Phytohabitans houttuyneae: one gene and its partner. Each later gene encodes a partner of the first gene's protein in a complex. Links are inferred from orthologs where the notes say so. Each region holds a gene or a part of one and is shown on either strand. Other genes may lie near its edges.

Region 1 (4,574 bases):
GCTGGCCGGGCACGATCGTCTGCAAGCTGCCGAGGCTGTCGCGGTGCAGCACCTCGCCTTCGAGCAGCCAGGTCACGGTCTGCAGACCGGTGTGCGGGTGCGGCGGCACCTGCATGCCCGGCCCGCTGCCGATGTCTTCCGGGCCGAAGTGGTCGGCGAAGCACCAGGCACCGACCATGCGGCGCTCGCGGTGAGGGAGCAGGCGGCGGACCACCGTGTACTTGCCGATGGGCACGTCGTGACCGGGCAGCATCACGCTGGTCGGTGCGGCGGTCACGGTCGTGATGCCGCCGCACAACGTCTCCTGCGGGTCCGCCTCCAGGTTGCTCACGAGCGTGCCCCTCGCTACTCGTCGTCGTCCAGCCGGGCCAGCCACGTGGCGAAACGCTCGATGGGCGTCTCGAACTCCGGGTTGAGGTCGATGAAATCGCGCAGCCGCTCGGCCATCCACTCCATCGTCACGGACTCGTCGCCGCGTCGCTCGGCCAGCTCCTCGATGCCGCGGTCAGTGAAGTACATGTAGTGCGGCCTCCATCAGCGCGGCCTGCTCGCCTTCGTGCAGCTTGGCCGAGCCCACCGCGGGAGCGGCCGCCGCCGGGCGGGAGATCCGCCGCAGCCGCACGCCTTCGAGGTGCTCCAGCAGGTTGAGCGCGATGAACGACCACGCGCCCTGGTTGGCCGGCTCCTCCTGCACCCAGGCGAAGTCCTCCGCGTTCGGGTACGCCGCGAGCGCCACACGAAGCTCCTCGATCGGCAGCGGGTAGAGCTGCTCCAGCCGCAGGATCACGGTGTCGGTCACCTTGCGGTCGGCGCGCGCCTGGAACAGGTCGTAGTACACCTTGCCGCTGCACAGCAGCACCCGCTTGACCTGGTCGGCCGGGGGCGCGCCCGGGTCGGCGAGCACCGGCTGGAACGTGCCGGAGGTGAAGTCTTCGACCGACGAGACCGCCAGGCGGTGGCGCAGCAGCGACTTCGGCGTGAAGACCACGAGCGGCTTGCGCTTGGGCGACAGACCTTGGCGGCGAAGCAGGTGGAAGTAGTTGGCCGGGGTGGTCGGTATGGACACCCGCATGTTGTCTTCCGCGCAGAGCTGCAGGTAGCGCTCGGGACGGCCGGACGTGTGGTCGGGGCCCTGGCCCTCGTGGCCGTGCGGGAGCAGCAGCGTCAGCGACGACTGCTGGCCCCACTTGACCTCGCCGGAGGAGACGAACTCGTCGACGACGGACTGGGCGCCGTTGGCGAAGTCGCCGAACTGGGCCTCCCACAGCACCAGCGCCTCGGTGTTTTCCACCGAGTAGCCGTACTCGAAGCCCATCGCGGCAAACTCGGACAGCAGCGAGTCGTGCACGAAGAACCGGGCCCGGTCTTCGGCCAGTGCGGACAGCGGCAGGTAGTCGTTGCCGGTGCGTGCGTCCACAATGGACGCGTGCCGCTGCACGAACGTGCCGCGGCGGGAGTCCTGGCCGGCGAGCCGGACGGTCACGCCGTCGTGCAGCAGCGCGCCGAACGCGATGATCTCGCCGAAGCCCCAGTCGATCGTGCCCTCGACGGCCATCTTGGCCCGCCGGTCGAGCAACTGCTGGATGCGCTTGTGCGGGGTAAAGCCGTCGGGCAGGTTGATGTGCGCGTCGCCGACCGCCTTGACGACCGAGGCGTCGACGGCCGTCTCCACCGCGGGCTCGGGCTCCGGCTGGCGGCTGCGGCTCGGCCGCGTCTCGGTCATGGCCGCGTCGCGGGTCGCCTTGAACACCTGCTCGAGCTGCGCCTGGTAGTCGCGGAGCAGCTCCTCGGCGTCGCCGACGGTGATGTCGCCGCGCCCGATCAGCTCCTCGGTGTAGAGCTTGCGCACCGAGCGCTTCTTGTCGATGATCGCGTACATCAGCGGGTTGGTCATCGACGGGTCGTCGCCCTCGTTGTGACCGCGCCGGCGGTAGCAGACAAGGTCGATCACGACGTCCTTGTTGAACGCCTGCCGGTACTCGAACGCCAGCCGCGCCACCCGCACGACGGCCTCGGGGTCGTCGCCGTTGACGTGGAAGATCGGCGCCTGGATCATCCGGGCCACGTCGGTGGAGTAGAGCGACGAGCGGCTGTACTCCGGGGCGGTGGTGAAGCCGACCTGGTTGTTGACCACGACGTGCACCGAGCCACCCGTGCGGTACCCGCGCAGCTGGGAGAGGTTGAGCGTCTCGGCGACCACGCCCTGGCCGGCGAACGCGGCGTCGCCGTGCACCGCGAGCGGCAGCACGGTGTAGCCCTCCAGCTTGAGGTCGATCCGGTCCTGCTTGGCCCGGACGATGCCCTCCATGACGGGGTCGACTGCCTCGAGGTGCGACGGGTTGGCGGTCACCGAAACGGTGATCGCGTGCTCGCCGTCGGGCGTCGTGAACTTGCCGACCTGGCCCAGGTGGTACTTCACGTCGCCGGAGCCGTGCGCGGTCTTGGGGTCGATGTGCCCCTCGAACTCCGAGAAGATCTTCTCGTACGGCTTGCCGACGATGTTGGCCAGCACGTTGAGCCGGCCGCGGTGCGCCATGCCGATGACGACCTCGTCGAGCTCCGCCTCGGCGGACGCCTGCAGCACCTCGTCGAGCAGCGGAATCAGCGACTCGGCGCCCTCCAGCGAGAAGCGCTTCTGCCCCACGTACTTGGTCTGCAGGAACGTCTCGAACGCCTCGGCCGCGTTCAGCCGGTTGAGGACGTGCTTCTGCTGGCTCGCGTCGGGCTTGGAGTACTTGCGCTCGATCCGCTCCTGGATCCAGCGCCGCTCTTCCGGGTCCTGGATGTGCATGTACTCGACGCCGACGCGGCGGCAGTACGAGTCGCGCAGCACGCCGAGGATCTCGCGCAGCTTCATCCGCTGCTTGCTGGCGAATCCACCGACCGGGAAGTACCGGTCGAGGTCCCAGAGCGTGAGGCCGTGCTCCAGGACGTCGAGATCCGGGTGCTTGCGGATCTGGAACTCCAGCGGGTCGGTGTCGGCCATGAGGTGGCCGCGCACCCGGTACGCGTGGATCAGCTCGTGCACCCGGGCGGTCTTGTTGATCTGGCCCTCGGAGCTGGCCACCACGTCGCGCACCCAGCGGACCGGCTCGTACGGCAGGCGGAGCGAGGTGAAGACCTCGTCGTAGAAGCCGTGCTCGCCGAGCAGCAGCTCGTGCACGTTCTTGAGGAACTCGCCGGACTGCGCGCCCTGGATGATCCGGTGGTCGTACGTGCTGGTCAGCGTGATGATCTTGCTGACCGCGAGGTCGGCGAGGGTCTCCTCGGACATGCCCGCGTAGGGCGCCGGGTACTCCATCGCGCCGACACCGATGATCGCGCCCTGTCCGGTCATCAGCCGTGGCATCGAGTGCACTGTGCCGATGCCGCCCGGGTTGGTCAGCGAGATGGTGGTGCCGGAGTAGTCCTCCATGGTCAGCTCGTTGCGGCGGGCGCGCCGGACCACGTCCTCGTACGCCTGCCAGAACTGCCGGAAGTCCATCTGCTCGGTGCCCTTGATGCTGGGCACGACGAGCGTGCGCGAGCCGTCCGGCTTGGCCAGGTCGATCGCGATGCCGAGGTTGACGTGGGCGGGCTCGACGATCGCCGGCTTGCCGTCGACCTCCGCGTACGAGTTGTTCAGCTCCGGATGCGTGTGCAGGGCCTTGATCAGCGCGTACCCGATCAGGTGGGTGAAGCTGACCTTGCCGCCACGGCCGCGCGCGAGGTGGTTGTTGATCACGATGCGGTTGTCGACGAGGAGCTTGGCCGGCACCGCCCGCACGCTCGTCGCCGTGGGGACGGCGAGGGACGCGTCCATGTTTTGCACGATGCGGGCGGCGACGCCGCGCAGCGTGGTGGTCTTCGCGTCGCTGGGTGCGGCGGCGGCCTGCTTCGCCGGCTGCTTCGCGGCCTCCTTGGGGGCGGCCTTCGGGCTCGCCTTCGCCGCGGTGCCGACAGCGGCCTTCGCGTCCGCACCCGGCTTCGCGCCGTCGGCGGCGGGCTTGGCGCCGTCACTGGGGGACTTGGCGGCCGCACTCGTCGCGGCGGCGGGCTCGGCGGCGGCGGTGGGCTCGGTGGCAGCCGGCTGGGCCGGGGTCTCCGGCTTGTAGTCGGCGAAGAAGTCGTGCCAGGCAGGGTCTACGCTGGCCGGATCGGCGAGGTAGCGCTGGTACATCTCCTCGACGATCCACTCGTTCGGGCCGAAGCCCGCCAGCGGGTTGTCCTGTGATGCCTGTTGGGTCGACACGGCCGGTAATCGCCTCTTTCACGCGGTGGACGGCTCGGGGGCGGAAGTCAGAAGTCGGCATCAAGGCTACGCCTCGCGCATAACAGGTGCGTGGTCGCGGTCTTGCCGTGTCCTGATTCACAAATGTCACAACACGGTCGGGGCGCCCCATGAGTAACGGAGCGCCCCGACTGCAACTACGAGTGGTCGCGAAGAGCTACGAGATGTCCCGCGTACGGGTGATCATCGTGCCGATCACGCCGGTGGCCACGACCCAGGCCACGAGCACCACCGCGCCGACCCAGTACTGCGGCTGGCCCGGAATGTTGGTACCGCTGACCATCAGGCCGGACGCGATCGACGG
Region 2 (3,258 bases), on another replicon or contig:
ACGACCCGCACCCCCGCCTCCTCGGCCGGGGCGGTGGCCGCCTCCCACACCTTGCAGAGGTCGGCGAGGAAGCCGGTGCCCGCGGCCGACTGCTCGTCGACGGTGGTGTCGCCGGTGTCGCCGTACCAGTTGATGCCGCCGACGTTGACAAGAGTGGCCGGCCGCCCGCCGGCGGGCAGGGCCGCGAGGGTGCGGGCGAGCGTGCCGGTGCTGTCGACCCGGCTGGCGATCAGCACCCGCTTGTACCGCTCGGTCCACCGGTGGTCACCGATGTGCGCGCCGGAGAGGTTGACCACGGCGTCGTGCGGCGCGAGCGCGGCGGGGTCGAGCGTGCCGGCGGCCGGGTCCCAGGGGATCTCACCGGCGCCCGCGTCCCTGCGCCGCACCAGCCGCGTGACCTGGTGACCGCTCTCGCCGAGCCACTGCGCCAACCGCTGCCCGAGAAACCCGGACGCGCCCGAGATCACAACCCGCATCCGCCCATCCTCTCCCGCCAGCGGCCCCTGGGGGTTGATCAGGGACTTGGTGGGTGGACACGCCGGCCGGCGCGCCCGCCAACTCCCTGATCAACCGCACGCAGTGGGGTGTGAGCTAGGCGAGACCAAGGTCGGCCTCGAAGTGGCCGCCCTCCAGCCGCTCCTTCATGGCGGAGAGGAAGCGGGCGGCGTCGGCGCCGTCGATGATGCGGTGGTCGTAGGACAGCGCGAGGTAGCACATCGAGCGCGGCGTGATGACCTCGCCGAGGTCGGGGTCGTCGACCACGACCGCGCGCTTGACCACCGCGCCGGTGCCGAGGATCGCGGACTGCGGCTTCGGCACGATCGGGGTGTCGAAGAGCGCGCCGCGGCTGCCCGTGTTGGTGAGCGTGAAGGTGGCGCCGGAGATCTCGTCCGGGCTGATCTTGTTGGTGCGGGTGCGCTCGGCCAGGTCGGCGATGCGGCGGGCCAGGCCGGCGAGGTTGAGGTCGCCGGCGTCGCGGATGACGGGCACGAGCAGGCCGCGCTCGGTGTCGACGGCGATGCCCAGGTGCTCGCCGTCCGGGTACGTGACCGTGCCGCCGTCGAGGTCGATCGAGGCGTTGACGATCGGGAACCGGCCGAGCGCCTCGACCGCCGCCACCGCGAAGAACGGCAGGAACGACAGCTTGACGCCGTGCTGCTGCTGGAAGTTGCCCTTGGCCTGCTGGCGCAGCCGGGCGATCTTCGTGACGTCGACCTCGACCACGGTGGTGAGCTGTGCCGAGGACTGCAGCGACTCGTACATCCGCTTGGCGATCGAGATGCGCGTGCGGGTCAGCTTTTCGGTGCGGCCGCGCAGCGGGCTCGGCTCGGACTTGGCCGGGGCCGCCGCCGGGGCGGCCTTCTGCGCGGGCTGGGCGGGTGCGGGCGCCGCCGCGGCGGCCTTCGCCTTTTCCGCCGCCTCCAGCACGTCCTGCTTGCGGATGCGGCCGCCGACACCGGTGCCGTTGAGCGTGGCGAGGTCGACGTTGTGCTCGCTGGCGAGCTTGCGGACAAGCGGCGTCACGTACGCCGTGTCGCCGCCGTTTGCCTGCGCGGAGCGGGCGCCCACGCCACTCGGCTGCGGCTGGGCGGGAGCCGCCTGCGCCTTGGCCGGCTCGGGCTGGGAGGGGCGCGGCGCGGGCTCGGGTGCGCGCTGCGGCTCGGCGGCGGGTGCGCCCTGCGCCTTCGTCGACTCGACGGCCGGTGCCGGCGCGGACTCGGTCACGTGGCCCTCGGACGGCGTGCCCGCGGAGCCGATCACGGCCAGGTCGGCGCCGACGTCCGCGGTCTCGTCCTGCTGGACCTTGATCTCGAGCAGCGTGCCGGCGGCCGGCGAGGGGATCTCGGTGTCGACCTTGTCGGTGGAGACCTCGAGCAGCGGCTCGTCCAGGTCGACGTTTTCGCCGACCTGCTTGAGCCAGCGGGTCACGGTGCCCTCGGTGACGCTCTCGCCGAGCGCCGGCATCTTCACGACAGTGGTGCCACCGCTCGCGCCGGGCGTGCCGCCACCACCCTGCTGCGGCGTCTCGTCCTGGTCGCTGGGCTGCTGCTCCGGCGGGGCGGCCGCGGCCTGCGCCGGTGCCGGCTCCTCCTGTGCGGGTGCCTCCGCGGCCGGCTGCGACTGCTGTGCGGGTGCCTCCGCGGCCGGCTGCGACTCCTGCGGGGTCTCCGCCGGCGCCGCGCCCTGGCCCTCGTCGTCGCCGGAGATGACGGCCAGCTCGGCGCCGACCTCGGCGGTCTCGTCCTCCTGCACGACGATCCGGGTCAGCACACCGGCGGCGGGCGACGGGATCTCGGTGTCGACCTTGTCGGTGGAGACCTCGAGCAACGGCTCGTCGACCTCGACGCGGTCGCCCTCCTGCTTAAGCCAGCGAGTGACGGTGCCCTCGGTGACGCTCTCGCCCAAGCGGGGCATGGGGACGGATACCGGCATCTTTCCAGACTCCTTCAAAGGCTCCGCGGGAAAACTCTAATCAGGCGTGTGCGTGCAACGGCTTGCCCGCGAGCGCGAGGTGGGCTTCGCCCAGCGCCTCGTTCTGCGTCGGGTGTGCGTGCACGAGCTGGGCGACCTCGGCCGGGTAGGCCTCCCAGTTGTAGATGAGCTGCGCCTCGCCGACCAGCTCACCGACCCGCGCGCCGACCATGTGCACGCCGACGACGGGACCGTCGACGAGCCGGACCAGCTTGACGAAGCCCTGGGTGCGCAGGATCTGGCTCTTGCCGTTGCCGCCGAGGTTGTAGTTGTACGCCTGCACCTTGTCGGCGCCGTACTTCTCCTTGGCCTTCGCCTCGGTCAGCCCCATGGACGCGACCTCGGGGTCCGAGTACGTCACGCGCGGGATGCCGGCCTCGTCGATCGGCGCCGGGTTTTTACCCGCGATCTCCTCGGCCACGAAGATGCCCTGCTGGAAGCCGCGGTGCGCGAGCTGGAGGCCGGGCACGATGTCGCCGACGGCGAACACGTTGGGCACGTTGGTGCGCAGGCGCTCGTCGGTGAGGACGAAGCCGCGGTCCATCTTGACGCCCTGCTCCTCGTAGCCGAGGTTGGCCGTGGTCGGGCCGCGGCCGACGGCGACGAGCAGCAGCTCGGCCTCGAGCGTCTCGCCGCCGGCGATCGTCACCCGGATGCCGCTCTCGGTCTGCTCGACCTTTTCGAACGGCTTGCCGGTCTTGAAGCCGATGCCGCGCTTGCGGAACGCCCGCTCAACCGTCTTCGACGCTTCCTCGTCCTCGGCGGCGAGCAGGCGGGGGAGGGCCT

The links.
Region 2: Phou_RS13510 (region 1) and sucB share a complex: the UniProt entries of both Escherichia coli proteins name them as parts of the 2-oxoglutarate dehydrogenase (OGDH) complex. The link is inferred for Phytohabitans houttuyneae from one-to-one orthologs.

What each region holds. Positions count from the first base shown.
Region 1 is NZ_BLPF01000001.1:3,074,216-3,078,789, reverse strand. The notes cover bases 306-4,574. They hold Phou_RS13510 (multifunctional oxoglutarate decarboxylase/oxoglutarate dehydrogenase thiamine pyrophosphate-binding subunit/dihydrolipoyllysine-residue succinyltransferase subunit), read right to left. Parts: upstream 4,232-4,574; coding sequence 506-4,231; downstream 306-505. Other genes in these bases: Phou_RS13505 (ABC transporter permease), read right to left, coding at 4,428-4,574; Phou_RS13515 (DUF6104 family protein), read right to left, coding at 346-519; Phou_RS13520 (pirin family protein), read right to left, coding at 306-331. Outside these bases: more of Phou_RS13520, read right to left, coding at 1-305. UniProt on the Escherichia coli protein: E1 component of the 2-oxoglutarate dehydrogenase (OGDH) complex which catalyzes the decarboxylation of 2-oxoglutarate, the first step in the conversion of 2-oxoglutarate to succinyl-CoA and CO(2).
Region 2 is NZ_BLPF01000004.1:1,122,440-1,125,697, forward strand. The notes cover bases 13-2,965. They hold sucB (2-oxoglutarate dehydrogenase, E2 component, dihydrolipoamide succinyltransferase), read right to left. Parts: upstream 2,434-2,965; coding sequence 592-2,433; downstream 13-591. Other genes in these bases: Phou_RS47230 (TIGR01777 family oxidoreductase), read right to left, coding at 13-476; lpdA (dihydrolipoyl dehydrogenase), read right to left, coding at 2,474-2,965. In the rest of the region: more of Phou_RS47230, read right to left, coding at 1-12; more of lpdA, read right to left, coding at 2,966-3,258. UniProt on the Escherichia coli protein: E2 component of the 2-oxoglutarate dehydrogenase (OGDH) complex which catalyzes the second step in the conversion of 2-oxoglutarate to succinyl-CoA and CO(2).